One region of the Streptomyces sp. NPDC017940 genome, then DNA from elsewhere that is predicted to be linked to it. Evidence: riboswitches for the same ligand, from Rfam matches in the RefSeq annotation. Region 1 holds a riboswitch; each other region holds the start of a gene.

Region 1 (10,119 bases):
GAACCTGGCTGTGGGCCGCGGACCAGTCGGCGCTCGCGCCGTGACGGGGGCCAACGGTGGTGTGAGCACCCGCTGTTAGCCTGCGCTCATGATCAAGGGGAGATCGCCCGGCCGCGACCGCATAGCTCATTGGCGGGAAGCAACAGGTCAGAGCGTGTTCTGATCCTGGCAAGCTTCGTGAACCGAGTCGGCAACGGCCTCTTCAACACGGCGGCGGCGCTCTACTTCACGCTGGTGGTGGACCTACCGGCAGCGCAGGTGGGCGCCGCCCTCACCGTCGCGGGCCTGATCGGTCTGCTCGCCGGGATACCGGGAGGCCACCTGGCCGACCGACGCGGGCCCCGCACCGTCATGATGCTCGCCCTCGCGGTCCAGGCGGTGGCGATGTCCGCGCTCGTGCTGGTCGAGAGCTGGGCGGCCCTCACGGTCGTCGCCACCCTCGACCAGCTCGCCGCAGCCGTCAGCGGCGCGGCCTGGGGAGCCCTCGTGGTCAGGGTCGGTACCGACCGTCCCGCGCTGTTCCGGTCGAGACTCCGTACGTACGTCAATCTGGGCGTCGTCCTGGGAACCGTGGGCGCCGGCTTCGCCGTCGCGGCGAACACGCGTACCGCCTACGTCGTGCTCATTCTCGGCAACGCGGCCAGTTTCGCACTGTGCGCGCTCCTCCTCTTCCTGCTCCCCGCCTACCAGGCGTTGGCGGCACCGCCGCAGCAGCGCTGCTGGTCGGCGCTCAGCGACCGTCCGTTCGTGACCTTCACCGTCCTGCACGGTGCGATGGGCCTTCAGTATCCGGTGGTGTCCCTGCTCCTGCCGATCTGGATCTCCGAGCACACGGACGCGCCGCGCTGGACCGTAGCGGTGTCCGCGATCAATGCCGCGGTCTGCCGTCGGGCCCGCACTCGAACGCTGGGGTACGCGGAACCGACCTTCCTCCCGACAGGGTGCAGCGGCTGCCGACCGGCGTGAAGAAGCAGACCAGGCGCACGCATAGTCGGCCGGACCGTGCGAGTGTCAGACCGTCGGTGTCGCCGGTGTCGCCGGCGCCGCGTGTGCTGCCTCGGCGGCTGCCCGAACCGGGACGACACGGGAAAGTCCGTGTGCCGCGAGCACCTTGCGGAACGGCTTCCAGACGGCGGGGTCGGAGAGATTGGTGAACAGCCCCGGGCAGGTGTTCGTGTCCCCGCTCACCAGGCCGTGGACCACGGCTTTGCCGCGCGAGGGCGGCGCGAACAGCGGTCCTCCGCTGTCCCCGGGCCCCACCCGCCGCTCAGGGGTACCGGCGCACACGAAGTTCTTGTCCCAGGTCCCGCCCTCGGTGTCGAACTCGGTGACCGGGAGCGCCGTCTCGTGCAGGCGCGTGGGCTTGGCCTCGCTCTCCAAGTCGGTACGCCCCCAGCCCGCCGCCCGGAGGAGGCGACCCGCCTGCGGCTTCGCCCCCAGGGGCGGGAGGCTCGCGCTCTTCTGGCGGGCGGGGGAGTCGAGCACGATGAGACCCAGGTCCGTGTTGGTCTCGGTCGAGAACGCGGGGTGGCTGTGCACGGTGAAGTGGTCCTTGGTCACCACCGTCCCCTGGTCGGTAGTCGCGTCGGACCGCCCCAGGACGACCCGGATCGTGACCTTCCCCTGTTCGGCCCACTTCGAGCAGTGCGCGGCCGTGACGACCACCCGGCTGTCGACGAGCGCACCGCCGCAGTAGTGCGACCAGCTTCCGTCGTCGTCCCGCTGCTGTAGCTGCACCACGAAGGGGCGTTCACCGTCCCCGACCGGCTTGCCGCCGACGATCGCGGCGGCGGAGGGCACGCTCGTCCACACCAGGCCCAACGCGCCGGCGCCTGCCAGGGCCGTGCCCGCTCGGCGACCCATTGACGTGCGCAAGAGCCCACTCCTTTCGTCTGCCGCCGGGTGCGAGTCCGACGGTCCCGTACCGCGGTCGGCACCTGCCGTCCGCGTCCGTCGACGATCCTGGGCTTCCTGTGCCTCCGCCTGGCATCCACCACGTATCAGGCACCCCTCGGCGACCGCGCAACCTCCTCGCTCACGCGCAACGCGCCCACGCGTCCACGGCGGCGTCCGCCCGGGCAACGTCCACCCCGGGCGAGGCCCCCCGCCCTGGGGCGCGCAGAGTACTCCGTATGACGACACCCGCAGAGCTGCTCCGCTCCTTCGCCCGGACCCGCGCCTCGCTCGACGGTGCGGAAGTCACGTACTGGTGGACCGGGAACGTGTACTCCTGGGCTCCGGACGAGCCCTACCAGCACGTCTTCGGCCTCGAAGGGCTCAACGTCGCCCGCCTGGTCCGGGACGCCGACGCCGGCCAGGACGCCTACCGACTGCTCACCCGTGAGGCCGCCTTCTACCTCGACCCCGCGAGCCGCGAGATCCTGGAGACCTGGCAGGACCTGCCGGTGGTGCACATCTGGAACGACCCGGCGAACCAGAAGTGGCGTCCCTTCCCGATACCGACGACGGAGCTCGACGGACAGGTCTGCTTCAGCCTGGAGATCCCGCTCGCCTACCCCTCGCCCCTGCCCGTGGCCCAGTACCCCGTCCACTCGGCGGGCGACACCTACAAGGCCCTTGAGCTCTTCCAGTTCTTCGCCGACCGCGCCGACCTGGCCGGCACCGCGCCGAGCGTCCCCGCCACCATGTCGTGGACCCGGATGTCCCCATGGCTCCCGTGGATGGCCCGAGGGCAGCGGCCCGGCGGGCTCACCTTCCACTGCCGGGGCCGCAAGCTCGGCTCGTACGCCGAGGTCCCCGACCGCACCCGCGCCCACATCGCCGACCACCACCCGGAATTCGCCCACGCCCCGGAGAGGTGGAGCGAACCGAACGAGACCAGCTGGACGTACTTCCGCAAGCTCAACCCGACGAGCTAGCCGTTGCATTAGCGCCCTGCGAGTGCGGGTCCCCAGAGAACGGTCCGCGTGCGGCAGCCTCAGTACGGGCCGTTGACGTTGTCGATGGAGCCGTAGCGGGCGGCCGCGTAATTGCAGGCGGCGGTGATGTTGGCGACCGGGTCGAAGCTGTCGAGCGACGTGCCGGGCAGGCGGTAGGTGGTGAAGGTGGGGCCGATGACCTGGAGGAGCCCCTTGGACGGGGTGCCTGCGGCGGCGTTTACGTCCCAGTTGTTGATGGCCAGCGGGTTGCCCGAGGACTCACGCATGATGTTGCGGTGGATGCCCTCGTAGGAGCCGGGGATGCCGTGCTGGGCCATGAGGTCGAGTGACTCCCTGATCCAGCCGTCGAGGTCGTTGGTGTAGGTCTTCTTCGCCGGGGCGGCGGCGGGCTCGGCGAGCGCGCTGTCGCGCTCGGAGCGGTCCGCCCGCTCGGCGGAGGCGGCCGGCTTCTCCGCGGGCCCGGCCGGGCCCTTCTTGCCGAGGGTGAGCTCGATGCCGGCGTGGATCACCTTCGGGTCGGCGCCGATGACGCCGCGGTTGTCCCGGTAGAGCTTCTGCCAGCCGCCGCTCAGGGAGTGCTCGCGGGCGATCTTGGAGAGGGAGTCACCCGCGACGACGACGTAGCTGTCGGGGGCCGCGGCGGGCTTGGCGGCCGTGTGGGGCTCCGCCGCGGCGGCGGTGGTCGCGCCGAGCACCGGGAGCGCGAGGACGGCTCCTCCCGTGCCTGCGGCGGCGATGCCCCGGGCGAGCGGGCTGGACTTGGGACGACGGTGCTTTCCCTTTGCGGGCATGGCGCATTCCTCTCCGTCGCCTACGAGGTGAGCTGTCGGGTTCGGACGGGAGATGTCCGGTCGCGGCGTGCGCGACTTCACCCCGAGCCGTTCCGGAAACCGGATCGGCGTCTTGCCTGGGTCCCCCGCTCCTGCCGTGCGTAAGTGAGTGATCGGAAAGGTTTCCGGACAGCGGCAGGATTCGGCGTTCCATCCGGATTGACGGTGACGTTAAGCGAGAAAGTCCCGGCGGAACAAGACCAGAATTGCGGAGAGGAATGCACCAGGTCCGTTCCTGGTGATCATATTCCCCGGCCCTCTTTGATCGATTGGCCCAATCCTCTTTGCCAGAAAGGGAGTGCGCCCCATGCGCTCTCCCGAGAGCCCCGCGAGGGCGTCTTCATTGGTGTGACTCATTTCACGGGACGGGCGCGGGGTGAGGTGTCGCTCGTCACGTATCGGGGCGCGTCGTGTCGCTGATCATCGCGCAATACGGGTGATGTTTTACGTACGCCAACAACAGCATGAAGAGGCGGATTTTCGGTGCAAAAATGGACATAGTGCAGCCGCATTGTCAGTGGTGGCTGCAAGGCTGAGGGCATGAACGGCGATGAGCAACTGCTGCGCGGCCGGGTGTACGGGCACGACCACGACGACCCCGGCCCGCTGGCCGACCAGACGTATGCGGTGCTGACGGGCGGGCCGTTGGACGGACTGCTGCTGCGCATCACGGACCGGCGGCCCAAGGACGTGGACGAGGGCGTCGCCCTGCCCACCGAACTCGGACGGTTCCCCGGCGGCCGGTCGCTGTACGGCCCGCGGCCCGGCGAACCCCGCAGGCCGGGCCCGGGCGTGAGTTGCCGCTTCCACTACACCGGCGACGTGCCCTGACCGCGGTCGCCCTGGCGTAGAAGAATGGAGTCGGGGAATTCCGTCGGGAGGAAGCCATTGGGGTCGCCGGGGAACCCGCGGGCTCAGAGCGAGAAACCGCCGTCGATTCCGAGGACCTGCCCCGTGATGTAGGCGGAACGGCGGGAAAGGAGGAAGGACACCAAGTCCGCTACCTCGTCCGGTGTTCCGGGTCGGCGCAGCGGGATCCTGCTGATCTGCTCCTTGCGTTTCGCTTCGCTGAGTTCAGCGGTCATGTCCGTCGATATCATGCCGGGCGCAACACAGTTGACGCGTACTCCGAACCGGCCGAGTTCCTTCGCGATCGACTTCGTGAACCCGATGATCCCGGCTTTCGACGCCGCGTAGTTCGACTGGCCGATGTTGCCGTGGATGCCCGCCACCGAGGAAACGGTCACGATGGCCCCGCTGTCGTGCCGCATCAAGGAGCGCGCCGCGGCACGGCAGATGTGATAGGTGCCGTCGAGATTCGTACGGAGCACCGTGTCCCACTCGTCGTCGGCCATCCCGGCGAGCGGCCGGTCCCGTACGACACCGGCGTTCGCCACCACCGCGCCGATCGGGCCGAGTTCGGCCTCCGTCTCGGACACGAGTTCCGCGGCCCGGCCCGCCACCGAGACGTCGGTCCTGCGGGCGAGCACCCGCGCCCCGACGCCGCGAGCCTCGGCCGCCACCGCCTCGGCCCGCTACGGCGTGGAGAGGTAGCAGAACGCCACGTCGAAGCCGTCGGCCGCCAGGCGGAGCACGGCGGCCCTTCCGATGCCGCGCGAGCCGCCGGTCACCACCGCGACAGGCCTGCTCCCGTCGGTCATCGGGCTGTCCCGAGCTTGGCGGAGACGAGTTGGTGGATGGCCGCCAGGGTGGTGAGCGACTTGATCTCCTCCTCGTCGATGGTGATGCGGTACGTCTTCTCGATCTGTACGGCGACTTCCATGGCGGTGAGTGAGTCCACGGCGAGGTCCGTCCTGAGGTTGGCCTCGTCGGTGACTTCCTCGGTGGGGAGTTCGAGTTCTTCGGCGATCAGCGCGCGCAGGTCCTCGCGGTTGACGCCTGCTGTCGGGTTGCCTGACACGGTGCCGTCCTCCTTCGATCTGGCCCTTGTGGTGTCGCTCTTGACGCTCGGCCCCGGTTCGCTTCAGACGACGAGTGCTTCTCCGCCGTCGACCCCGATGACGTTTCCGGTGAGCCAGGGCGAGTCCGAGACGGACAGGGCGACGATCGCCTCGGCCACGTCTTCGGCGCGCGTCAGCCGACCGCCCGGATTGACGCCCCGGCAGTGGGCGACGAGCTTCTCGTTGCCCGGGATCCTCAACAGTGCCGGGGTGATCGTCGTGCCCGCCCGGATCGCGTTCACCGCCACGCCCCGGGGGGCGAGTTCCACCGCCAGGTTGCGGACATGGGACTCCAGCGTGGCCTTCGCCGCCGCGACGGGCGCATAGCCGGACAGCACCCGGGACCCGCCCGCGCTGGTCATCGCGAAGACCTTCGCCCCCCGCGGCAGCAGCGCCGCCCGCACCAGGTCCTGGATCCAGTACACGAGACTGTGCGCCATGACGTCGACCGTCATCGTCAACTGTTGCTGCGTGACCTCGGGCACCTCTTCCTCCTGGCCGGTCCGCGCGGGGAGGAGGGAGGTGAGCGTCCCGTAGGCGACCGAGTGCAGGACGATCCGGGGCCCGACACCGGACGTGAGGTCCCGGATGACGGGGACGAGTTCCGCGCGAGCCCTGGGCGCCGCGATGTTGCGGTTGAAGAAGTGTGCCTCCACGCCGAGCCCGCCCAGGGTCTCGGCATACTGCTCCGCCCGCCGCTGCTGTCCCTCGGCCAGGTCGAAGTGCACCCCGATGACGTTGCAGCCCGCTTCGGCCAGCGCCCGCGCGGTCTTCTTGCCCATGCCGCTGGACACGCCGAAGACCAGGGCCCAGGAACCCTTGAGGGGAACGAACATCACTCTCCTCCCTTGGCGGCCGCCGCCCGCGGCGCGCGCGGTCCGGGTGAACTCCCGCCTCGTGGTGCGACGGTCAGCTCGGCGTAGGCGAGCGTGCCCTGGGCGGAGGCCGTGAGTACCGCGCGCCGGGTGGGGGCCGTGTGCGCCTGCGCGAACAGGCCCACGACGCGCCGCAACGGGGTGAGGCAACCGGCCTGCGCCGGTGCCGGGACGACGACGACCTCGCACGCGCCGTGCAGGTGGTCGAGCCACCGTGCGGCGGCCGTCCCCACTGCGGAGTCGTCGAGGACCGCGTCGACCCGGCCCGGTGGGGCGTCGCCGACCAGCGGGCCGAGGACGGCGTGGGCGTCGTGCGTCGCCGCACCGGGGGCAAGGAAGGCACTCCGTACCCGGCACGTGCCGTAGCGCGCGTGTCCCCCCGCGGCGGGTTCGCAGTGCAGCACGGCGGCGCCCGCCTCCGTTCCGGGGGCGAATGCCTGCGACGGCGGCACGGAGGCGGGCGCCCGCGACGGCGCTCCAGGGGACGGTGGCTGCCACGGTGCTCCAGTGGCGGGCGGCTGCCACGGTGTTCCAGGGGCGGGCGGCAGCGCCTGAGAAGGTGAGAGGGCCTCCTCGACCGCGCCCACCAGGACCGCACGGGCCCGGCCCGCCGCGACGGCGCGAGCCGCGATCTGCAACGCCTCGAGACCGGCCGTGACAGGGGAGTTGACGGTCAGGTTGAAGCCGGTGATGTCGTGCTCCATCGAGAGCCTGCTGGCGAACGAACTCATGGCGATGAAAGGGCTGCTGGACGGAGACATCTGCGCGGCGCCCTCCCGCATGATCGTGCGGTCCATCGCCTCCAGCAGGGCGGCGCCGGTGTTGTTGATGGCCACCGCCGCGCCCCGGTGCTCGCGCTCGGTCCGCGCGAACCGGCCCCCGGCGTCACCGACCGCCAGCCTCGACGCGGCAAGGAGGTACTTGCACGCATCGGGCAGCCGCCGGTAGCCGCGCCCGGGCAGGGCGACCTCCGCCTCGAACCAGCCGGGGGCCGCCGCCCCGGCGGGAGCCAGCGCGTCCGCGGGCCCGCAGACGCCCGGCGCCGCCATGCCCATGCCGACGACGGCCAGTTCACCGGTGCTCACCGTGACCACTGCGACGCCTCCCCACCGACACCCTCGGCACCGGCACCGGCACCGGCACCGGCACCGACACCGACACCGGCACCGACACCCTCGACGATGCTCTCGCCCTCGATGTCGCCCTCGCCGTCGACGAGGCCCTTGACCACGAAAGACGTGTTGTTGCCGCCGAACGCGTAGGTGTTGACCAGGACGGCGGGCGCGGCCGGCGGCACGGGACGCTCCTGGGGGAGCCAGACGTCGCACTCCGGGTCCTGGTCGATCGGAGTGTTCGCCGGGACCCGCCGGTGGCGCAGCATGAGGGTCGCCGTGAGGCAGGCGAAGGCGCCTGCCGCACCGGTCGTGTGACCGATCATCGCCTTGAGCGAGAAGAGCGGCAGCTCACGCATCCGTGGCCCGAACACCCGGTGCAGGGCCTGGCTCTCCACCACGTCGTTGAGCGGTGTTCCCGTCCCGTGGGGGATGACGCAGCCCACATCGGCACCGCTCAGCTTCGCGTCGGCCAGCGCGTCGAACATCGCCCGGACGATCTGGTCGCCCGAGGGGTCGGGGGCGGTCGCGTGATAGGCGTCGCAGCTCCAGGCCGCACCGGCCAGCTCGGCGTACGGTACGGCTCCACGCCGCCGGGCGTGATCGGCCGCTTCGAGCACGATCATGGCCGAGCCGTCGCCGAACATCGTTCCGGCCCGGCTCCGGTCGAACGGCCGGCAGCGCCGCGGATCCGCGGCCCCCAGCCGGTTGAAAGCACCCATCCTGGCCCGTGTGGCCCCCTCGGCCCCGCCGACCAGGACCGTGCTCGCCTCACCCGCACGGATCATGTCGAGCCCGATCGTGAGCGCGTACCCGCTGGCCGAGCAGGCGTTGCCGACACTTGTCTGCGCCGCACGCGAGCCGATCGCCGTCCCCACGACGGCGGCCGCGGGCGTCAGCGTCGTCCAGGTCGTCCGTCCCGCGCTGCGCTGGAGCTCCTGCATGTCCGAGTTGCCCAGCTCGACGCCGAGCACCACGGGAACGGTCTCGCGTGCCCCGTCCTCCACTCCGGCGTCGGTGAGCGCCTGTTCGGCCGCGGCGATCGCCAGGCGGGGGCTGCTGCCGAGCTCCACGCCGGCATGGCAGGACGGCTCGGCGGGCACCTCCGCCCGGTCGACCAGATACATCTTCCTGGTCCGCATGTTGAGGTGGGGCAGCGGAATCGCCTCCGGCTCCCCGCCACCCGCGAGCAGGCCGTTCCAGTACGCGCCGACCCCGGTGCCCAGGCAGGAGATCGCACCCAGACCGGTGATCACGACACGGGGGTCGTCGTCGAACGGGTTCATGTGTCCCTCCCGCGAGGGGGCGTACGTACGGTCGGCGTGCGTACGCCTCCCCGAGGGGGCATGCGCTCTGCTTCCCCAGGGGGTGCGAGTACCAGCGCCGAGACCGAGGTCCCGTCGCTCTCCCCGGCCCCGGCGCCCGCGACGGCGAGCACCGCCCCCGCCGTCCGGCCCCCCGAGGCCGCGCCCACCGGCTGCCCCGTCGAGGCCCCACCCACCGGCAACCCCGCTCCCGCCCCGGCATCCGCACCCCCCGCCACCGCCTCCCGTTCCAGCTGCTCCACGGCCATCGCGCACTGCACCACCCCCAGCGCGCCCGAGCACCGCCCGAACCGTGCGGTCGGATCCGCGTCCAGGCGCCGGACCGCCTCGGCGCCCGCTGCCCGGACGGCGGACCGCTCGTCGGCCGCCCTGCCGTATCCGGCGATCTCCGCGCGGATCCGGGCACCGCGGTGCACGGCGTGCCGCACGGGCTCGATCACCAGACCCACGGCCCCGTCGATCCACCGGGTCCCCGCGCTCTCCCCGTGCAGCCTGGCCACGGGCGGAGTGCTCGGTTCCACGCCTATCACCAGCGCCACCGTGGCCCGGCCCGCCGCGATCAGGTTCCGTGCCGCGGCCACGGCGTCGAGCCCGCCCGAAGCGCCGTTGCACAGCGTCAGATTGGGGCCGCGGATGCCGTGGTCGAGGGCGATCCAGGCCGCTGCGACGGCGCTGGAGAGGTGCGGTACGCGCATCGGGCTGACGTCCCTGCTGCAACCGGCGGCGATCGTCGTGACGGAGTCGCACACCGCGTCCAGATTGCCGAAGTTGCTGGAGACGACCACCGCCGCACCGTCGAGCTCCGGCGCGCCGATGAGCCCGGCGTCATCGAGCGTCCCCCGGGCCACCCGCACCGCGAACCGCGACGACCGGGCCTTGTGCCGCATGCCGCGTACGGCGAGGGCCGTCACCGGATCGAAGCCGGGTCCCGCCACCGCCCAGCCCACACCGGTGATCGCGGTCCGCACGGCAGCCGGAACACTCGCCGCGTCGCCCCTCGCACCGGCCGCGTCGCCCCTCGCACCGGCCGCGTCGTCCCTTGCACCGGCCGCAGCACCACTCGCGCCGGCCGCATCGCCCCGCCCACTCATCGCGTCGCCCCTTCCACGATCGCCA
Region 2 (10,119 bases), on a different contig from region 1:
CAGCGAACCGATCTGGTTGACCTTCACCAGGAGGGCGTTGGCGGCGCTGTCGTCGATGCCGCGCTGGAGGCGCTCCGGGTTGGTGACGAACAGGTCGTCGCCGACGATCTGGACCTGCTCGCCCAGCTTCTCGGTGATGATCTGCCAGCCGTCCCAGTCGTCCTCGTACAGCGGGTCCTCGATGGAGACCAGCGGGTACGCGGAGACCAGCTCGGCGTAGTAGTCGGTCATCTCGGCGGCCGAGCGGGACTTGCCCTCGAACTCGTAGACGCCGTCCTTGTAGAACTCCGACGCGGCGACGTCGAGCGCGAGCGCGATCTGCTCGCCGGGGACGTAACCGGCCTGCTTGATGGCCTCGACGATGAGGTCGAGGGCGGCGCGGTTGGACTCCAGGTTCGGCGCGAAGCCGCCCTCGTCGCCGAGGCCGGTGGACAGGCCCTTGGTCTTCAGGACCTTCTTCAGCGTGTGGTAGACCTCGGCGCCCCAGCGCAGCGCCTCGGAGAAGGACTCCGCGCCGATCGGGGCGATCATGAACTCCTGGATGTCGACGTTGGAGTCCGCGTGGGACCCGCCGTTCAGGATGTTCATCATCGGAACGGGCAGCAGGTGCGCGTTCGGGCCGCCCAGGTAGCGGAAGAGGGGGAGGTCGGAGGCCTCGGACGCGGCGTGCGCGACGGCGAGGGAGACGCCGAGGATGGCGTTCGCGCCGAGCGAGCCCTTGTTGTCGGTGGCGTCGAGGTCGAACATCGCCTGGTCGATCAGGCGCTGCTCGGTGGCGTCGTAGCCGACGAGCTCCGGGCCGATCTGCTCGATGACGGCGAGAACGGCCTTCTCGACGCCCTTGCCGCCGTAGCGGTTGGCGTCTCCGTCACGCAGTTCGATGGCCTCGAAGGCGCCGGTGGAGGCGCCGGACGGAACCGCGGCGCGGCCGGTGGACCCGTCGTCGAGGCCGACCTCGACCTCGACCGTGGGGTTGCCTCGGGAGTCCAGGATTTCCCGGGCTACGACGACGTCGATGGACGGCACGAGCATCTCCTTCTGGGATGTGACGCTGGGGGCGCGCGGCGTGCACCACTGTGGGCGCGGGCTTGCGCATGGCTTGCATGGTCTTCATCGGCCCTGCGTCTCCTGAGCCTAACGGGCCTGGGGGCTTCGGCCAGCCGACCGCCCGGCCCGTGGGACGGCCGACGGCCCATTTCCCAGGTAATCAGGGCGGAAGCCAGGCCCCTACTGGCCAGTAGCTTCGCCTAAGGCGTAGCTCGGGGCTCCGGGTGGGCCGGCCCAGGGCTCCGCGAGGACCAGCCGGGGGCTTCCGTCAGGACCGGCCGTGCGGCCCCCGGCGGTGCCCGCGCAGCACCTCGCCCCGGTGCGTACGGGGGATACGCGCACCGGGGCGAGGGAGACCGTGGGGACGGAAGCGCTCCGTGGGACCGGAGCGAGGCGCCCTGGCCCGACAGGGCCGGGGAGCCCGGGTCAGCTGAGGTGCAGCTGCTGGCCGGGGTAGATGAAGTCGGCGTCGTCGATGATGTCGCCGTTCAGCTTGTAGACCTTCTGCCAGCCGCCCTTGACCTCGCGCGCGTCGGCGATCTTGGAGAGCGTGTCGCCCTTCTTGACCTTGTACTCGCCGTCGCCCTTCTTCACGACCTTGCCGGTCGGGGTCTCGACGGTCTTCTTCGACTCGGTCCGCGGGGCGGCCTGCGGGGCGCTCTGCGGCTTCGGCTGCGCCTGCTGCTGGGGCTGCGCCTGCTGACGCGGCTGCTGCTGGGGCTTGACCTGCTGCTGCGGCTTGGCCTGCTGGGTCTGGTGCTGCGGCTGCGACTGCTCGCCACCGCCGCCGTTGCCGCCACCGCCGCCGTTGTACGAGGCGCCGGTCAGGCCCACGCCGCAGCTCGGCCAGGCACCCTTGCCCTGGCCCGCGAGGACCTTCTCGCCGATCGCGATCTGCTGGGACTTGGAGGCCTTGTCGGCCGTGGAGGCGTACTGCGTGCCGCCGTACGCGGCCCAGGTGGAGGCCGAGAACTGCAAGCCGCCGTAATAGCCGTTGCCGGTGTTGATGGACCAGTTGCCGCCGGCCTCGCACTGCGCGACGCGGTCCCACTGGTCGGCCGTGGCGGCGCTCGCGGTGCCCGTGGCCATCAGCGGGGCGGCGACAGCGGCGCCGGTGACACCGACGACGGTGGCGGCGCGAGTGGCCTTGGACGGACGGCGGTGCTTGCCCTTGCTGGAAAACAGCATGGATGGATCCCCTCACCGACGCCTGCGAGGTGAGCTGTCGGGTTCGGGCGGGTGAGTGCCCGGTCGCACCACGTGCGTGCGACTTCACCCCTAGCCGTTCCTGTCCGTCCCGCGGCGCTTGCTGCTCGCTGCGGTGCGGACGGGCCCGGCGCTTACCTTGGGTCCCCCGCTCCTGCCTTCGGCGCACGAAGCGACGACTGTTCCCGTCCGGCCGTTGGCAGGATTCGGCGTACCGACCGGCGGGGCCCGCTGTGGCGAGCGATCACGACCGTAGACGGGCAAACCGCGGAATTTCAAAGACGATCAGGGCTTCTGAGACCCATCTCTCACTTGCGCCTCACCACCTTTAAACCGGACATTCATCGCGAACTGCCCGTCAGTTCCGGGCGTGTCGCGGCTACTTCCGGTCCGCCTCCGCGGCCTGCTTCTCCTTCAGGTCAAGCTGCTGACCGGGGAGGATGAGGTCCGGGTCGGCGCCGACGGTCTTCTTGTTCTCCGCGTAGAGGGAGGACCAGCCGCCGTCAAGGTCGTGCCGGTCCGCGATGCGCGAGAGGTTGTCGCCGGAGCGGACCGTGTAGGTGTCGGCGGGGCCGGGTGAACCGCGTTCTGCCCCACGGGAGGCGTGCCGCCCCGCGGAGCCCGCGCCGGACTCGCCGTCCGCGGCCTCGTCCGCGCTCGAACCGCGGTGGCGTCCCGAGGTGCCCTCGGCGGACTCGGAGGACTCAGGGGAATCAGAGGGCTCGGAGGGCTCCTCGGAGCCTTCGGAGCCCGAAGGGGCGCTCTCGGCGCCGGAGTCGCCGCCGGAGCCCGGCGAAGTGGTGTCGCGGCCCGCGGACTTGCCGTCCCGGCCGGTCTCCCGTCCGCCCTCGTCGCCCTTCCCGCCCTCTTCGTCCTTCTCCCTCGCACCGCTCGGCCCCGACGTGCCGGCTTCGCCGGTCGTGTCACCGCCGCCCTTGCGGTGCTTGCCGGTTCTCCCGTCCCGGGCGTCATCGCCGCTCCTGCCGTCGGCGTGATCCCTGTCTCCCGGACCGGTGGAGTCGTCGGAGCGTGTGGAGCCGGAGGAGTCCTTCGCGCCCCGGTCCTCCTCGTCCCCGCGGGAGGAGTCGGCGGACCTGCCCGGCGCCACCGGCAGGCCCGGGTCGACGTCGGCGGCCGCATCGTCCTTGCTGAGGCCCGCGGCCGGGCCGCAGTTCGGCCAGGCGGCGGGGCCCTGGTCGGCCAGGACCTCGTCGGCGACGGCTATCTGCTGGGAGCGGCTCGCCTCGTCGGCGCTCGGCGCGTAGGCGAGGCCGCCGTAGTTCTCCCAGGTCTCCTGCGTCATCTGCAATCCGCCGTAGTACCCGTCGCCCTTGGCGCTCCAGGCGCTGCCGCTCTCGCACTCCGCGACCTTGTCCCACGTCGCGGCCTCCGCGGCGTTCGCGCCCGTGGCGCCGAGCAGCGGGATCGCGATGGCGGATCCGGTGACGCCGGCCGCGACGACGATCGCCGGGGCTTGGCGGGGGCGGCGGTGACGGCCTTGACCGGAGAGCATGCACATGCCTTTCGCGTGACGACAGGGGCGGCCGCGACACATGGTGCGCTGGGGTGCCGAGCCGTCGTGAAAGTAGCCGCAGTCGAACGTCAGTCACAAGTCGATGCAGCGCAGATCACGCGAAAGTCACAGTTTTGACCGGCCGTCAGTCAGCTGCCGGGAAGGCCCCCGGCCCCGGGCGGTGTGAACCGTACCGGAAGAGTCCGCAGGCCACGCATGATGAGCCCGCCGCGCCACCGCAACTCCTCGGGCTCGACGCCGAGTTGGAGGTCCGGCAGCCTGCGCAGCAGAGTCGCCACGGCCGTCTGCCCCTCCAGGCGGGCGAGGGGGGCGCCGAGGCAGTAGTGGATGCCGTGGCCGTATCCGAGGTGCTGATTGTCGCGCCGGGACAGATCGAGGAGGTCGGGCTCCGCGAATCGGGCGGGGTCGCGGTCCGCGGCGGCGAGGACGACGAGGACCGGGTCGCCCACGGCGATGTCCTGGCCGCCGACGCGCAGCGGCTCGGTGGCGAAGCGCCAGGTGGCCAGTTCGACGGGCCCGTCGAAGCGGAGCAGTTCCTCGATGCCCGTCTCCAGGAGGGCGCTCTCCCCGGCGGCCAGGGACCGTTGCAGCCGGGCCCGCTGCTCGGGGTGGGTGAGCAGCGCGAGGATGCCGTTGCCGATGAGGTTCACGGTCGTCTCGAACCCGGCGAACAGCAGGATGAAGGCCATGGCGGCGGCCTCGTTCTCGGTGAGGTGCTCGCCGTGGTCGGAGGCGCGGATCAGGCCGGAGATCAGGTCGTCCCCGGGCTCTGCCCGCTTGCGGTGGATGAGCTCGGCGAGGTAGCCGCGCATCTTCTTCACCGAGCGCGCGACGCCGCCCCGCGGCCCTCCCCCGTGCCGGATCATCATGCCCGCCCAGTCCCGGAAGTCGTCCTGGTCCTCCCGGGGTACGCCGAGCAGGTCGCAGATGGCGTAGATGGGGAGCGGGAAGGCGAACTCGTGGATGAGGTCGGCCGCGCCGCGCTCCGCGCCGTGCTTGTCGAGGAACGTGTCGATGAGCTGGTCCGTCAGCTCCTGCACGCGCGGCGCGAACGCGGCCACCCGGCGCGGGGTGAACGCCTTCGACACCAGTCGGCGCAGGCGGGTGTGGTCCGGCGGGTCGATGTTGAGCAGATGCGTCATCAGCTCGGCCTTGCGCTCACCCGGGATCCCGGTCCTGCCCCTGGCGTGCGCGGGCTCGTCGTGGTGCGCCGGGTTCTTGCTCAGCCGCTGGTCGGCCAGCGCCTCCCGCGCGTCCGCGTACCGCGTGACCAGCCAGGCCTCGACACCGCTCGGCAACTCGGTCCTGTGCACGGGGGCGTGCTCCCGCAGCCAGGCGTAGGCCGGGTAGGGGTCGGTGGCGAACTCCCAGGTGAAGAGGTCTGGCGCGGGGGCCTTCGGTGGGGTGGGGGGTGTGTGGGGGCAGGTGGGGGGTGGCTGGTCGTGCATGTGCCGACGGTATCGGGCGGGGGTGGGGGGCGGCTTCCTCGGCGTGTGGTGCGGGGCGGTTTCCCGGGTGTGGTGCCGGGGGTGGGGGGCGGCTTCCCGGCGTGTGGTGCCGAGGGGGCGTCCCCTCGTTCTCCGCGGAGTGCATGGGCGGGCTGCACGGGCTGCGGGCCGCTGGCTCCCGGCTATGGGGCTCGGGCTACCGGATACGGGTCGTGGGCCGCGGGCTCCCGGCCATGGGCTCGGGCTACCGGATACGGGTCGTGGGCCCCGGCTGCGGACCGCACGCGCTTCCAGGTCCGGGCCGCAGGCGGGCCAGAAGTTACACGGGCTCGCCCTGTCCCTGCGTGTCCGTGTCCGTGTCCGTGTCCGGAGGCGGCTCGGCCCCCTGTTCCGGGGGCAAGGTCATTCCTACCCGCAGGACGTTCAGGGCGAAGGCCGCGTCGCGGTGGCCCGTTTCGGCCGCCACGCGGTACCAGCGGGCGGACTTCCCCATGCGGCCCGGTCGCAGCAGCAGCTCGGCCAGGTGGAACGCCGCGTTCGGATCCCCCGCCTCCGCGCCCTCGGTGAGCCAGTGCCGGGCACGGTCGCGGTACAGCTTGCCCAGGGTGACGTACGCGTCCTTCGAACCGGCCTCGGCGGCCTTCTCCAGATACCCGGCGGCCTCCACGACGGCGCCCCGGCCCGCGAGGATGTGCCCCAGCTCGTTGCAGCCCAGGGTGTTGCCGCGGTCGGCGGCCCTGCGGTACCAGCCCTCCGCCTCCGACACATCGCCCACCGCCACCGCGACCCAGCCGAGCAGGAGGCACGCCTCGACGTCACCCCCGGCGGCCCGGGGCAGCAGGGCGGCACGGCACGCGTCGACCAGGGGCGCGACGTCGAGGCCGTGCGCGGCGGCCGTCGCGGACCCGTGGACCCATACCGAGGTCGATACCTCCCCCAGCTCGCCGGACCGTACGGCGTCCGCGACGAGGGAGCCGTAGGCCCGGTAGGTGTCGGCCTTCGTCCCGGGGACGAGCAGCCCGGTAGCGTCGTAGCGCAGCCGGGTGGCCCAGGCCAGGGCCTCCTCGAAGGACTCGTGCCGTCGCCCCTCGCGGACGGAGGCCTCCTGCTCGTCGGGGTAGTCCTCGACGACCGCGCGCAGCACGGCGAGCGGGATGTCCTCGCCGATCCCGCAGCGGGCCAGGTCGATGGCGGCGCGCACCAGGAGGTGGCCCTGCGGGTGCGTCTGCGGGCGCCGGGCCCTGCGCCACTCGTCCCACAGCTCCGGCCCCAGGGCGAGGTACTCGGTGACCCCGCGGCTGCCGCGCCGCTCCGCGGCCGCCGCGAGGCGCGGATCGCCGGCACCCGCGAGCCGCGCGAGTTCGGCGGCGCTCCAGCGGCGGGACAGCTCGACGGTGCGGGCGCCGCTCAGGACCCGCGCGGCGGGGCCACCGCCGAAGCGGTGCTCGTCGTACGCCGTGTCGCGCATCGTGGCGAGGACGAGCACACCCTCCTGTACGAGCCGGGAGAGGAGCGCCGCCGTGAGGCCCCGGGGGCCGAGGTGGCCCTCCAGATCGTCGAGCCAGAGGATGCGGTGGCCGTCGCGGCCGTGCCCGCCGGACGCGATGTCCCGCAGGTCCGCGCCGGGGTGCGGGGCGTGCACCCGGGGCTCGGGGTCGGTGCCCGCGCTCAGCGCGGCCCACGCCGCCGTCATCGTCTTGCCGGACAGCGGCCCGCCCGTGACGACGACAAGACCGCCCTCGTGCAGACCCCGTACGACGAGGGTGTGCAGCTCTTCGTCGCAGTCACGCTCGACGTAGGGCGTGAGGCTCGGCTCGTCCCCGAAGTGGCTCGTGGGGCGCACACCGAACCAGAGGCGGCGCAGCCGGCCGACGCGGGGCCAGCTGTCCGCCGGGTCCCGGCCGTCGGCGAGGGTGGTGTGGACGGTGACGTGGCCCGTGATGGTCCCGGCCTGGATCACCGCGCCCGCCGAGCTGTCGGAGAGGCTGTTCCGCGTCGGGGGCTGCGACGGCACTCCGGGCGGGAGCTCCGACGCGGGCGGAGCCACGGCGGGCGGTGACCCGGCGGGCGGTGACCCGGCGGGCGGCGGCGTGGCGGGCGGAGCCGCCCTGTACGGCTCGTCGTCCGGGAGCGGCCCTGACGGCACGGGCGTGGACACCCGCACACTCATGTCGTGCTCGCAGTCCGTGCAGAAGCGGTCGTCCTCCTCCAGCCGGGCCTGGCACATCGGGCAGTACACCGTCGCCTCCTCGGGCTGCAACTCCCGCAACTCCCGCTTCTCATGGCCGGGTTCGGCGCCGCGAGTGCGCCCCCGGATCCCCCGGGGGCAACCGTACTAAGCCCCGGGCGCCTCGGCCTCGCGTACCGCGTCCCGGTAGGCCCGGGCCGCAGCCCGCAGCGCCGCCTCCGGGTCCGTTCCCTCGGCCTCCGCGCGGACGGCCATGGCCAGCAGGTCGTACCCGATGCCGTCGCCCGTGGGCAGGGGGACGTCGAGGCCCGCCGTGCGGACGCGGGACGCCAGCTTGGCGGTGAGGGCGAGAGCGGGCTGGCCGAGGGGGACGCCCTCGGTGACGGAGGTGCGCTGCTTCTCCTGGGCCTTGGTGCGCAGCCAGTGCTCCTTGACCTCCTCGGGGGTGGACGCGGTGTCCTCGCCGAAGACGTGCGGGTGGCGGTGGACGAGCTTGTCGACGATGCCCGCGGCTACGTCGTCCACGGAGAAGGCGGTGCCGTCCTCGGCCTCCTCCGCGATGCGTGCGTGGAAGACCACCTGCAGGAGCACGTCGCCCAGCTCCTCGCGCAGCTCGTCCGAGGCTCCGTCCTCGGCGGTCCCGGCGTTCCCGTTGTTCCCGTTGTTCCCGGTGGCCTCGATGGCCTCCACGAGTTCGTACGCCTCCTCGATGGCGTACTTCGCGAGGCCCTGGTGGGTCTGGCGCGAGGACCAGGGGCATTCGACACGGATGCGGTCCATGACCTGGACCAGGTCCAGGAGGCGGGCGCCCGGCAGGTCGTACGACCCCGGCAGCAGTTCCAGGTCGGGCATCGGGACCCGGCCGGAACCCGCGAGGCGGGCCAGGCCGTCGGTGAGGCGGCGGTCGCCTTCGGCGGTGGCGACGACGAGCACCGTGCGGCCCCCGGCGCAGGCGCGCACCAGTTCCTCCGCGGTGGGTGCGGCCTGCTTGACGTCGATGCCCGCTTCCCGCAGGTACGGGAGCTGGGGGTGCGTGGCGTCGGCGCACACGACCTCGTCCGCGCCGTGCAGTGCCTGCCAGGCGGGCCAGGACAGCAGGCCGGGGGCGACCCGGTGGCTGGTGGTGAGCAGGACGGCTCGGCCCGGGCCGTTCCCGTCCGGCTCGACGGCGGGCCCGTCGGTGGTCTCGATCTCGTTCACGGTTCGAACGTAGCCCACGCCTCGTGCGGGTGGGGGGCGTGCCCGCCTTGTCAGCAGCGCGGGGGGCTGCGCCCGGCTGGGGGACGCCGCGGGTCCGTCCTGCCCCGTCGCCCCGCGGAGGCGTCTGCGGCTTGGACGTGGTTGCGCGCGCAGTTCCCCGCGCCCCTTACGGGGCTTCGCCCCGCGGACGCGTCCTGCCCCGTCGCCCGCGGAGGCGTCTGCCGCTTGGACGTGGTTGCGCGCGCAGTTCCCCGCGCCCCTTACGGGGCCTCGCCCGCGGCCCTTGCGGGGTCTCGTTCACGTCTGGGCAGGGGCCGTGCCGTCCTGGGTGACCTCGCGGACCCAGGGGGTCTTCAGGTCGGTGCGCTTGCTCGTCTTGAGGTCCCAGGTGCCGTAGCGCGGGTTCAGGTCTACGTCGAGCTTCTTGGAGGCCTTGGACATGGCGGCCCAGAAGGTGTTCTGGCCCTCCGCGGAGTTCATGTCGGCGCCGAGCGCGCGGGCGATCTTCTGTGCCTCGATCTCCGTGCGGATGCTGGCGTCGAGGCGGCCGGGCGCGACGCTGTAGCGCTGGAGCCACTCCGTCTCCAGGGCCTTGGGGCCGCCCGCCTGCTCCTCCAGGCCCGCCCGCATGGTCTGGATCTCCCTGCGCGTGACGCGCACGTCGGCGTCCCGCGCCGCCCGGTGCAGGACCTTGTCGAGCACCATCGTGTGCAGCGTGCTGCGGGCCAGGCCGCCGCTCTTGGCGATGACCTGCCCGTACTGCGTGTCGTCGGGGACGGCGGCCCGCTGCGCGGAGCGCACCTCGTTCACCCTGTTCTCCAGCTGGGCGACCGTGATGCGCTGGTCGCCGACGACGGCCGCGGCGCCGGGATGCGCGTCGTTGCCGCAGGCGGTCAGGAGCGGGGCCGCGACCAGGGCGGCTGCGGAGAGGATGAGCGCGGAGCGACGACGGCTGCTGCGGCGGCGGTGCAAGTGGACCTCCCGGTGGAGAGATTGTGCTTCGCTGCACAAAGTCTTGCGGTGATCGATGGTAGGCAGTGGTGGTCGGCTCGGCCACCCATTCGACCAACGATTCGCGAGGAGTTCGGGCACTGGGCGTTCCTAGCCCCGCACCTGCCCCAGCCAGTGCAGCGTGCGCCGGATCTCCGCCGGGAAGGGGTGGCCGACGCCGTGCACCCGCTCGGCGTCCAGGACCAGGCGCCCCAGGATGTCGTGCGCGGCCGGGCGGTCGCCGAGGGCGAGCAGGAGCTGGCCGATGCGGCGCCGGATCTCCAGGGACTGGCGGATGTCGGCGGTCGCGTACTGGTTCTCGTAATAGGGGAGCAGCGTCCGGTACTCGGCGAGCGCGGCCGCCGGATCGCCGAGGTGCTCAAGGCACTGCGCGGCCTCGTAGCGGAACTGCAAGGACTGCGGATCGGCGTGTCCCGACTCGGCGGCGCGCTGGTCGGCGAGGCGGCGCAGCTCGGGCAGGGCACGGCGGTACTGGCCGTCGTCCA
Region 3 (10,119 bases), on a different contig from region 1:
AGTCTCGGGGCTCGACCCTGATGCCCCCGCCCGCGCCCACGTGTGAATATCGGAGCATGCCGGAAGCCGCAGCTGTACCCATCGAAGACGAGCGGCCGCTGCGGAAGCTCTATCGCAGCGGCGAGGGCCGCCTGCTCGGCGGGGTCGCACGCGGCCTCGCCGGGCACCTGGGGCTGCCCGTCATCTGGGTGCGGATCATCTTCATCGGCCTGTTCCTCGCCAATGGCTTGGGCGGGCTGCTGTATGCGGCGTTCTGGTTCTTCGTCCCGCTGGGCGTGGGCGGCGTCGGCTCGCAGGCCCAGCGGCAGACCGTGGTCACCACCGAGACGGCGCCGGACGGCCGCCGCAAGCTCGTCGCACGCAAGCCCGACAAGGGCCAGATAGTCGCGCTGCTCGCCATGGTCGTCGTCGCCATGGTCTTCGTCGGCAGCGTGGACCTCGGCGGCCCGACGCAGGCGTATCTGTGGCCCACCCTGTTCGTCGCCGCGGGCGTCGCGCTCGTCTGGCGGCAGGCGGACAACGCACGCAGGGCCCGCTGGATGGAGGTCGGCCGAAGACGCCGCACCCTCACCATCGCGCGCACCGGCGCCGGTGTGCTCCTCGTCGGCGTCGGCGTCTCCGGCATCTTCGTCCTGCGTGGCTCCGCCTCCGACCTCGGGGCGGCATTGCAGGCGGCGCTCGCTGTGCTCGTCGGTATCGCGCTGCTCGCGGGCCCCTATCTCGTACGCATGACCCAGGACCTCTCCGAGGAGCGGCTGATGCGCATCCGCGCCCAGGAGCGCGCGGAAGTCGCCGCGCACGTGCACGACTCGGTGCTGCACACCCTCACGCTGATCCAGCGCAACGCGGACAGCGCGGGGGAGGTGCGCCGCCTCGCCCGGGCCCAGGAGCGCGACCTGCGCGCCTGGCTGTACAAGCCGGAGGGCACCGGCAAGGACGAGGCGGAGGAGCCGGACACCCTCGCCGAAGCGGTCCGGCGCGACGCCGCGGAGGTGGAGGACAAGCACGGCGTCCCCATCGAGGTGGTGGTCGTCGGGGACTGCCCGCTCGACGAGAGACTGACGGCGCAGACGCAGGCCGCGCGGGAAGCGATGGTGAACGCCGCCAAGTACGGTGGCGAGGGCGGCGCGGTGCAGGTCTTCGCCGAGGTCGAGGGGGAGACGGTCTTCGTGTCCGTGCGGGACCGGGGCCCGGGGTTCGATCTGGACGCCGTGCCCGACGACCGCATGGGCGTACGAGAATCGATCATCGGCCGTATGCAGCGCAACGGCGGTACGGCACGGTTGCGTGCGGTGCCGGGCGGCGGCACGGAAGTCGAGCTGGAGATGGAGAGGACGGCGGCGACATGAGCGACGCGACCGAAGCGGGCGGGGCCGGGCAGCGGGCAGGGGCTGCGGGGCCCGTGGGGCCGCCTGCCGGGGCCGCCGGGGCGAGCGGGGCTTCCGGGGCTGGGGGAGGTCTCGATGTCGGAGGGGCTGCCGGGGTGGGTGATGGTGCCAGTGGTGCCAGTGCGACTGTCGAGGCCGAGGGGGATACGGGGCGGCGGGTGCGGGTGGTGCTGGTCGACGACCACCGCATGTTCCGTACAGGAGTGCAGGCGGAGATCGGCCAGACGGCGCGTACGGGTGTCGAGGTGATCGGGGAGGCCGCCGACGTCGACCAGGCGGTCTCGGTCATCACGGCGACGCGCCCCGAGGTGGTGCTGCTCGACGTACATCTGCCGGGCGGCGGCGGGGTCGAAGTCCTGCGCAGATGCGCGTCGTTGATGGTGGACGCGGAGAACCCGGTGCGGTTTCTCGCGCTGTCGGTGTCGGACGCGGCGGAGGACGTCATCGGGGTCATCCGGGGCGGTGCCCGCGGCTATGTCACCAAGACGATCACCGGTACGGACCTGGTGGACTCGATCTTCCGGGTCCAGGAGGGGGACGCGGTGTTCTCGCCGAGGCTCGCGGGCTTCGTCCTGGACGCCTTCGCCTCCACGGACGCGGCGCCGGTGGACGAGGACCTGGACCGCCTCACGCAGCGAGAGCGCGAGGTGCTGCGCCTCATCGCGCGCGGGTACGCGTACAAGGAGATCGCCAAGCAGCTCTACATCTCCGTGAAGACGGTCGAGTCGCATGTGTCGGCGGTCCTGCGGAAGCTCCAGCTGTCGAACAGACATGAACTGACGCGGTGGGCGACGGCGCGGCGCCTGGTCTGACCGCCGGGGCCCGGAGGTCGGGCCCCGCAGCCCAGGGCTCAGCCCCGAGACCGCGGCCCGGTCCCCCCGCGCCACGGCATACGCGCGGAGTCGCGGCCCTACGCGATCCGTGTCGCCCCGGCGAACGGCATCTCGTCGACGGGGGCGATCCGAACGGGGGCGCTCGGGTTCGGGGCGTGGATCATTTTGCCGTCGCCTACGTAGAGGCCGACGTGGCTGATGCCCGGGTAGAAGAAGACCAGGTCGCCCGGTTGGAGGTCGGCGCGGGAGACGCGCCGGCCGGTGTCGATCTGGGCGTAGGTCGTGCGCGGCAGGGAGACACCCGCGGCGCGGTACGCGGCCTGGGTGAGGCCGGAGCAGTCGAAGGCGTTGGGGCCGGTGGCGCCCCACACGTAGGGGCTGCCCAGAGCGTTGTAGGCGTACGAGACGGCCGCACCGGCGCGGGAGTCGGGTGCCTTGACGCCGTCGGGCGCGGTGCCGCGCGCGGCTGCGCGTGACGCCCTGGCGCCCTCCGCGGCCGCTCCCAGCGAGCCGGTGCGGGCACCGCCGGTCACGCGGGCGCGCTCCTCCTCGGTCAGCCGGGCGAGCAGCCGCCTGGCCTCGCCCAGCTTTCCGGTCACCGTCTTCTTGTGCTTCCGCAGCTCCGCCTGACGGGACTCGAGGTCCTTGAGGGTGTCGGTGGCCTCGGTGCGGAGCTGGTCGAGGGAGCGGACCTGGCGCCGTACGCCGGCGATCTCTGCGGCCTGACGGTGGCCGACGCGGTCGGCGCGGGCGGCCCGGTCGAGGTAGGTGTCGGGGTCGGAGGAGAGTACGAGCTGCATGGACGGGTCGATGGCACCCTTGCGGTACTGGGCGGCGGCCAGCGAACCCAGGTCCTGGCGCGCGGTGTTGAGCCGGTCCGCCTTGCGGGCGGCTTCGTCGCGGAGGCCGTCGAGGGCCGTTTCGGCGCGGTCGGCCTTCTCCTTGGCGCCGTTGTACTTCTCGGTGGCGACCTCGGCCTCGCGGTAGAGCGCGTCGACCTTGGCCTTCACCTCGCTGGGAGTGAGCCGCGGGTCCGCGTGGCCGGTGCCTTCGAAGGCGGTCGCGGTGGCGGCCGACGCGAGGGCGAATGTCGCGGCCGTACGGGCCGTACTGCCGCTGAGCGAGCGCTTCTTGGGCTTGCGGTGCGCTGCCACGGAGGCTCCACGTCCTTCCTTGCGGGGCGGGGCCCTCGTGGGCCGGGCCCGCCCTTGCCGGCCGGGGTCCGGTACCGGTCCGGCGACGTCCGCACAGGGGAGACGGGACGCCGCCGGACTTTCTCGGCGGAGGTGGCCGGCTGCCGTCCCTGGTCCGGACGACGGTGGGGGCCGGTCACCTGACAGAGGACGTTAAACTCACCGTCACCCCTTCGTGACCCGTTGTGCGCTAACGGCGGATGTGGCGCAAGGGATGAACGGATACGAGCGTTCCGTCCCGGCTTCGCCGACGGGTTCACCAAGTGCGTGACCGATGTGGTCCATGTGGCCCGCCTGTCCGGTGGGAGTGCTAACGCCCCCGGTGCACCAGGCGTCCGGGGTGCCCGCCGCGCCGTGCCCCGGGCGGTCGTGCCGCGTCCCGGGTGGCCAGGGTCGTGCCCCACGAGGGCGGAACCGTGCCCCGGGCGATGGGAGCCCTGCCCCGGGCGGTGGCAGTCCTGCCCCGGGCTGGGGGCCTGCCCCGCGCGGTCGGAGCCCTGCCCCGCGCGGCCGGATCCGCGCACCGGGAATTAGGCTCCGCCCCATGGACGTACTCATCCATCTCTTCGTCGGACTGCACATCATCGGCATCGCTGCGCTCCTGGGCGGCTTCCTCGCCCAGATGAAGGCGATGGGTGCGGGCACGGCCCGGTTCAGCCCCGCGATGCTGCACGGCGCATTGACCATGTTGATCACTGGCGTCGTTCTTGTCGGTCTGAATCAGGCCGACGACAACACGGTCAACAACGTCAAGATCGGCATCAAGCTGGCCCTGTTGATCGTGATTCTCGGCCTCGTGTACGTGAAGCGGGACGAGGACAAGGTGGACAAGGCGATGTTCGCCACCGTCGGGGCGCTGACGGTGGCGAACATCTTCATCGCCGTCCTGTGGACGTAGGGAGCTCTATGCCGGGCGCACCACGCTGTGGATCGGCATGTAGGAGATGGACTCGACCCGGACGTTCGCACCGGGCTTGGGGGCGTGGATCATCTTGCCGCCGCCGATGTAGATGCCGACGTGGCTGATGTCGTCGTAGAAGAAGACGAGGTCACCCCGCCGGGCGTTCGCCTTCGAGACGGTCGTGCCCGTCTTCACCTGGTCCCAGGTGGTGCGTGGCAGGGAGATGCCCGCGGTCTTCCAGGCGGCCTGGGTGAGGCCGGAGCAGTCGAAGGAGTCGGGGCCCGCGGCACCCCACACGTAGGGCTTGCCCATCTGCTGCTCGGCGAAGCCGATCACTTTCTCGGCCTTCGCCGCGTAGCTGCCTCCGGTGCTCCCCGAGCGCGAACCGGAACCCGCCCCCGAGCCCCCACCTGGACCGCTGCCCTGGTCGGAGCCGGAGCCGGAGCCGGAGCCGGAGCCCGAACCCGCACCGGACCCCTGGCCCTGGCCCTGTCCCTGTCCTTGCTCCTGCCCCTGCTCACGGTCCCGCGCGCTCCGCTCCGCGGCCTCCTCCGCCTTCCGCTCCCGCTCCGCCTCCGCCTGCTCGCGCGCGAGCTCCGCCGCCTCGCGCTCGGCGGCCTCCTTCTTCCGCTTCTCGATCGCGGCGAGGCGCGCCTTCTCCTCGGCGGTCAGCTTCGACAGGAGCGAGCGCGCCTCGGTGAGCTTGGTCTGGACGGTCTGCTTGCTCGTTCTGAGGGCGTCGCGCGAGTCCTGTAGCGTCCGCAGGCTCTTGGCGGCCTTCGCGCGCTGCTCGGTCGCCGAGACCTGCTGCGTCCGGTAGTCGTCGACGGCCTTCTTCTGACGGTTGGTGAGCCGGTCGGCGAGGTGGTTCTGGTCGAAGAAGCCCTTCGGGTCGTCGGCGAGCAGCATCGTGGCCGTCTCGGAGACGGCTCCGGTCCGGTACTGCGCGGCGGCGAAGGAGCCGAGCTCCTGACGGGCTTCGTTCAGACGGTCCGTGCGCCTGGCCACGTCGTCCAGGAGACGGTCGACCTTCTTGCGCTGCTTGTCGGTGCTCTCCTTGGCGGAGTTGTACCTCTGTGTGGCCACCCCGGCCTGGTGGTAGAGGTCGTCGACCTTCTTCTGCACCTCTTCTAGGCTTGGCTTCCCGGGCTCGGTGGGGGCGGACGGCGCGGCGTGCGCGCTCTGCGAGAGCAGGGCCACCGACGTCAGGGCGGCCGTGGTGATGCCGAGCGCGGGGGTCGTGCGGACGCGGGCCGGTCGGCTGCGCGGCTTGCGGTGCGACGCCAAGACTGGCGACTCCTTCCGTGGACCGCCTACCGGGTTAGCTGTCGGGTTCGGGCGGATGATCCGGAAGGCTGCCCTACGGTTCCGTACGGGGTACGGGACTGATTCACCCCAGAGATCGTGGTGGGTCCCCGGCTCCGAACGCGTCGGACTCGGCGGAGGCCGCGCGTACCCGGCGGGGATCGCCGGTGGGGGGACGTGCGGCCCGCGCAGCACGCTAGCCAACCGGTGAGGCGCGAGGGAAGGTTGATGTTCGATATGCCCGATACATTTCCGTGACCTCACGAGGAGTGCGGTGCCGCGGCGGCGGGCGCCGACCCGGGCGGTGGCGCAGCGTGACACCGCGGCTGCGTGGAGCCGCCCCCGCGCGGCCGCACCGCGCCGGTGTGGCCGGATCGGGGCGGCCTCGCGGAACCCGGGGCGGGTTGTCAGTGGGGCCGCCTAGACTCGGGAGGCGATGAGCAGCCTCTTTGACGACAGCTTCCTGGCGGACCTCAAGCCCTCGCAGGGCCACGAGGAGGAACCCCCGCCGCCGCCCGAGGACAGTGCTCCGGAGCCCATTCCGGACGACCTGTTCCACGGGAGGTTCGACGCGCCCGCACCCCGGGACGCGTACTACAGGGACGGCGCCCACCGCCCCGCGATCGACCCGGCGGCGCTGCTCGACGGCCTGAACGAGAACCAGCGCGCGGCCGTCGTGCACGCCGGAGCGCCCCTGCTCATCGTCGCCGGCGCCGGTTCCGGCAAGACGCGCGTGCTCACGCACCGCATCGCGTACCTCCTCGCGGAGCGCGGTGCCCACCCCGGCCAGATCCTCGCGATCACGTTCACGAACAAGGCCGCGGGCGAGATGAAGGAGCGCGTCGAACAGCTCGTCGGCCCGCGCGCGGGCGCCATGTGGGTGTCGACGTTCCACAGCGCGTGCGTGCGCATCCTCCGCCGCGAGTACAAGAAGCTGGGCTTCACGTCCTCGTTCTCGATCTACGACGCCGCGGACTCCAAGCGCCTCATGGCCCTGGTCTGCCGCGACCTGGACCTGGACCCGAAGAAGTTCCCGCCGAAGTCCTTCAGCGCCAAGATCTCGAACCTGAAGAACGAGCTCATCGACGAGGAGGACTTCGCCGCCCGGGCAGCCGACGGCTTCGAGAAGACCCTCGCCCAGGCGTACGCGATGTACCAGTCGAGGCTGCGCGAGGCCAACGCCCTCGACTTCGACGACCTGATCATGACCACGGTGCATCTGCTGCGCGCCTTCCCGGACGTCGCCGAGCACTACCGCCGCCGCTTCCGCCACGTGATGGTCGACGAGTACCAGGACACCAACCACGCGCAGTACGCCCTGGTGCGCGAGCTGGTCGGCCCCTCCGGAGAGGGCGACGAGCCGGGCGAGCTGTGCGTCGTCGGTGACGCCGACCAGTCCATCTACGCCTTCCGCGGCGCCACCATCCGCAACATCCTCCAGTTCGAGGAGGACTACCCGAACGCGACCACGATTCTCCTCGAGCAGAACTACCGCTCCACCCAGACGATCCTGACCGCCGCCAACGCGGTCATCGAGCGCAACGAGAGCCGTCGCCCCAAGAACCTGTGGACCAACGCGGGCGCCGGCGCACGCATCACCGGGTACGTCGCCGACACCGAGCACGACGAGGCCCAGTTCGTCGCCGACGAGATCGACCGCCTGACCGACGCCGGTGACGCCAAGGCCGGCGACGTGGCGATCTTCTATCGCACGAACGCCCAGTCCCGTGTCTTCGAAGAGATCTTCATCCGCGTCGGCCTGCCCTACAAGGTCGTCGGCGGGGTCCGCTTCTACGAGCGCAAGGAAGTCCGCGACGTCCTCGCGTATCTACGGGTCCTCGCCAACCCCGAGGACGCCGTGCCGCTGCGCCGCATCCTGAACGTGCCCAAGCGCGGCATCGGGGACCGCGCCGAAGCGATGATCGACGCGCTCGCGCAGCGCGAGAAGATCTCCTTCCCGCAGGCGCTGCGCCGCGTCGACGAGGCGTACGGCATGGCGGCCCGCTCGGCGAACGCCGTGAAGCGCTTCAACACGCTCATGGAGGAGCTGCGCACGATCGTCGAGTCCGGCGCGGGCCCCGCCGTCGTCCTGGAGGCCGTGCTCGAGCGGACCGGATATCTCGCGGAGCTCCAGTCCTCCACCGACCCGCAGGACGAGACGCGCATCGAGAACCTCCAGGAGCTGGCCGCCGTGGCCCTGGAGTTCGAGCAGGACCGCGGCACGGCCGCCGGTGCCACCACCGACGCCGCCACCGCTCCCGACGCCGCCACCGCCACCGCCCCCGGTGCCGATACCGCTCCCGCTCCCGCGGAGGACGCGGCGCCGGCCCCCACCGGCACCCTCTCGGACTTCCTGGAGCAGGTCGCGCTCGTCGCGGACTCCGACCAGATCCCCGACGAGGAGGACGACGGCTCCGGCGTCATCACGCTCATGACGCTGCACACGGCCAAGGGCCTGGAGTTCCCCGTGGTGTTCCTGACCGGCATGGAGGACGGCGTCTTCCCGCACATGCGCGCCCTCGGGCAGGTCAAGGAGCTGGAGGAGGAGCGGCGCCTGGCCTACGTGGGGATCACGCGCGCGCGGGAGCGGCTGTATCTCACGCGGTCCTCCATGCGCAGCGCCTGGGGCCAGCCGTCGTACAACCCGCCCTCGCGCTTCCTGGAGGAGATCCCGGAGGCCCACCTGGACTGGAAGCGGAAGGGCTCCGTCGGCGCGCCCGCCGCGTCGGGTCCTGCGGGCGGGGTGGCCGCCGCGCTGTCGTCGTCGCGCTCGCGCACGGGCGGCGCGCAGGGCTTCGCCACCCGCAGGGCCACGGAGAAGCCGGTGGTCGCGCTCGCGGTCGGCGACCGTGTGACCCACGACCAGTTCGGCCTGGGCACGGTGGTCGGCGTGAAGGGCACGGGGGCGAACGCCGAGGCGACGGTGGACTTCGGCGAGGAGAAGCCGAAGCGGCTGCTGCTGCGGTACGCGCCGGTGGAAAAGCTGTAGCGCTCGCCCCCGGGCGCGGGGGACACTCGGCAGGTGCAACTCCAGCGACGGGGGCTGGAGTTGCGCCCTTCAGGGCCGCAGGTGCGGTTCGGCGGCGGGAGCCGTGCCCGCCCACGCGGCAGTGGGAACTGTGTTTGCCCACGCGGTGGGTGGGAGCTGGGCCTACGTCGGGTCGAGCCCGTGGCTGCGCAGCCACGACAGGGGGTCGATGGCGGAGCCGCCGCCCGGGCGGACCTCGAAGTGCAGGTGCGGCCCGGTGGAGTTGCCGGAGTTGCCCGAGAAGGCGATGGTGTCACCGGCCTGCACGGGACCGCTCGCGATCTTGTGCGTGGAGAGATGGCAGTACCAGGTCTCCGTGCCGTCCTTGGCGGTGACGATCGCCATGTTGCCGTAGGCGCTGTTGTACTTCGTGGAGACCGTGCCGTCGGTCGCGGCCCGGACCTGCGAGCCGTACGACACCGGGAAGTCGATGCCGGAGTGCGCCGACATCCAGTTGATGCCCGCCTGTCCGTAGTAGGCGCTCAGACCGTGCTGGGCGACCGGCAGCGCGAACTTCGGCCGCAGCCGTTCCTTGCGCGCGGCGTCCGCGGCGGCCTTCTTCTGCGCCGCCACCTTCTGGGCCTTGAGGTCGATGCGCTCCTGCGTGCGGCTCGCGCGGTCGGCGAAGTCGCCCGCGTCCGCGGAGAGGTTGGCCAGCTGGGTGTCCAGCTTGTTGTTGGCGGTGGACGGCTGGACGGTCGCCGGATCCGGGGCGGACGCCCGCGCGTTCTTGTCCTCGCCGCCCCCGCCGAGGTCGCCGACGGACGCGGCGGCCACTCCGGCGACCCCCATCACGCAGGCGGACGGTACGGCGACGGTGAACAGCGCGGACCGCTTGGCGGGGGAGCGGCGCGAACGGCCACGGCTCCGCGACCCGGTGGACCGGGCGGAGCGGGAACGTTCCTTGCGACTTGTCGACGCGTGCTCCGCGGGATCGGCGTCAGCGCCACCCGGGGTGATTCCGCCGAGCTGGTCGGCGGGTCCCTCGTCGGGAGCGGAGGCGTGCGGGTCCTCCTCGGATCCGTACCCGCCCTCGTCGTAAGCGTCCTTGTCGAAGGTGCCCTTGTCGTAGGCGTCGCCATCGTAGGTGTCGCCTTCGTACGCGGTGGCATCGCCTTCGTACGCGGCCTCTTCGGATCCGTACCCGTCGGAGTCCGCGGACGCCCCGGCCTCGTACGGATCCTGCGTGGTGTATCCGTTCTGCGGGTCGTAGGCGGAGTCGGGTGCCTCGTACGTCTCCTGCTGTGGTCCTTCGTACGTCTCATGGCCGTCGGAGTTCCACGCCGTGGCGTCGTAGGCGCCGCTGTCGAAGACCTGGGTGGCCCACTGGCCGGTGGCGGGGCCCTCGTTCCAGGCGGTGGCGTCCCAGGTGGCGCCGGAAGGGGTGCCCGGCTGGGACGGGATGTCCGCGAGCGGCTGGTGACCGCCGCCCCATACGGCCGTGGTGTCGTGGCTGCCGGTGTCGTATCCG

Evidence for each region. A riboswitch is a leader RNA that binds a small molecule or an ion and turns the genes downstream of it on or off. The one in region 1 is predicted to bind cyclic di-AMP.
Region 2: it holds a riboswitch for cyclic di-AMP, as region 1 does, so the genes downstream of both, ACH4DX_RS23200 (transglycosylase family protein) here and ACH4DX_RS15045 (transglycosylase SLT domain-containing protein) in region 1, are expected to answer to the same signal.
Region 3: it holds a riboswitch for cyclic di-AMP, as region 1 does, so the genes downstream of both, ACH4DX_RS13105 (NlpC/P60 family protein) here and ACH4DX_RS15045 (transglycosylase SLT domain-containing protein) in region 1, are expected to answer to the same signal.

Annotation. Positions count from the first base shown of each region.
Region 1 covers NZ_JBIRHJ010000004.1:108,416-118,534, reverse strand. The annotation lists gene ACH4DX_RS15065 (YybH family protein) at 1-44, shown strand, start outside; gene ACH4DX_RS15060 (MFS transporter) at 130-966, shown strand; gene ACH4DX_RS15055 (S1 family peptidase) at 1,012-1,875, opposite strand; gene ACH4DX_RS15050 (DUF1838 family protein) at 2,133-2,879, shown strand; gene ACH4DX_RS15045 (transglycosylase SLT domain-containing protein) at 2,939-3,691, opposite strand; cyclic di-AMP (ydaO/yuaA leader) riboswitch at 3,696-3,848, opposite strand; gene ACH4DX_RS15040 (hypothetical protein) at 4,271-4,561, shown strand; gene ACH4DX_RS15035 (SDR family oxidoreductase) at 4,645-5,253, opposite strand; gene ACH4DX_RS15030 (SDR family NAD(P)-dependent oxidoreductase) at 5,266-5,391, opposite strand; gene ACH4DX_RS15025 (acyl carrier protein) at 5,388-5,651, opposite strand; gene ACH4DX_RS15020 (SDR family oxidoreductase) at 5,715-6,527, opposite strand; gene ACH4DX_RS15015 (beta-ketoacyl synthase N-terminal-like domain-containing protein) at 6,527-7,660, opposite strand; gene ACH4DX_RS15010 (beta-ketoacyl-[acyl-carrier-protein] synthase family protein) at 7,648-8,964, opposite strand; gene ACH4DX_RS15005 (beta-ketoacyl synthase N-terminal-like domain-containing protein) at 8,961-9,971, opposite strand; gene ACH4DX_RS15000 (beta-ketoacyl-[acyl-carrier-protein] synthase family protein) at 10,091-10,119, opposite strand, start outside.
Region 2 covers NZ_JBIRHJ010000006.1:493,562-503,680, reverse strand. The annotation lists gene eno (phosphopyruvate hydratase) at 1-1,032, opposite strand, end outside; gene ACH4DX_RS23200 (transglycosylase family protein) at 1,474-2,235, opposite strand; cyclic di-AMP (ydaO/yuaA leader) riboswitch at 2,240-2,429, opposite strand; gene ACH4DX_RS23195 (transglycosylase family protein) at 2,633-3,766, opposite strand; gene ACH4DX_RS23190 (cytochrome P450) at 3,916-5,235, opposite strand; gene ACH4DX_RS23185 (tetratricopeptide repeat protein) at 5,555-7,504, opposite strand; gene ACH4DX_RS23180 (nucleoside triphosphate pyrophosphohydrolase) at 7,571-8,623, opposite strand; gene ACH4DX_RS23175 (SurA N-terminal domain-containing protein) at 8,921-9,595, opposite strand; gene ACH4DX_RS23170 (protein kinase) at 9,725-10,119, opposite strand, start outside.
Region 3 covers NZ_JBIRHJ010000003.1:692,987-703,105, reverse strand. The annotation lists gene ACH4DX_RS13125 (PspC domain-containing protein) at 57-1,349, shown strand; gene ACH4DX_RS13120 (LuxR C-terminal-related transcriptional regulator) at 1,346-2,200, shown strand; gene ACH4DX_RS13115 (NlpC/P60 family protein) at 2,299-3,375, opposite strand; gene ACH4DX_RS13110 (hypothetical protein) at 3,959-4,312, shown strand; gene ACH4DX_RS13105 (NlpC/P60 family protein) at 4,319-5,602, opposite strand; cyclic di-AMP (ydaO/yuaA leader) riboswitch at 5,610-5,767, opposite strand; gene ACH4DX_RS13100 (ATP-dependent DNA helicase) at 6,057-8,609, shown strand; gene ACH4DX_RS13095 (M23 family metallopeptidase) at 8,772-10,119, opposite strand, start outside.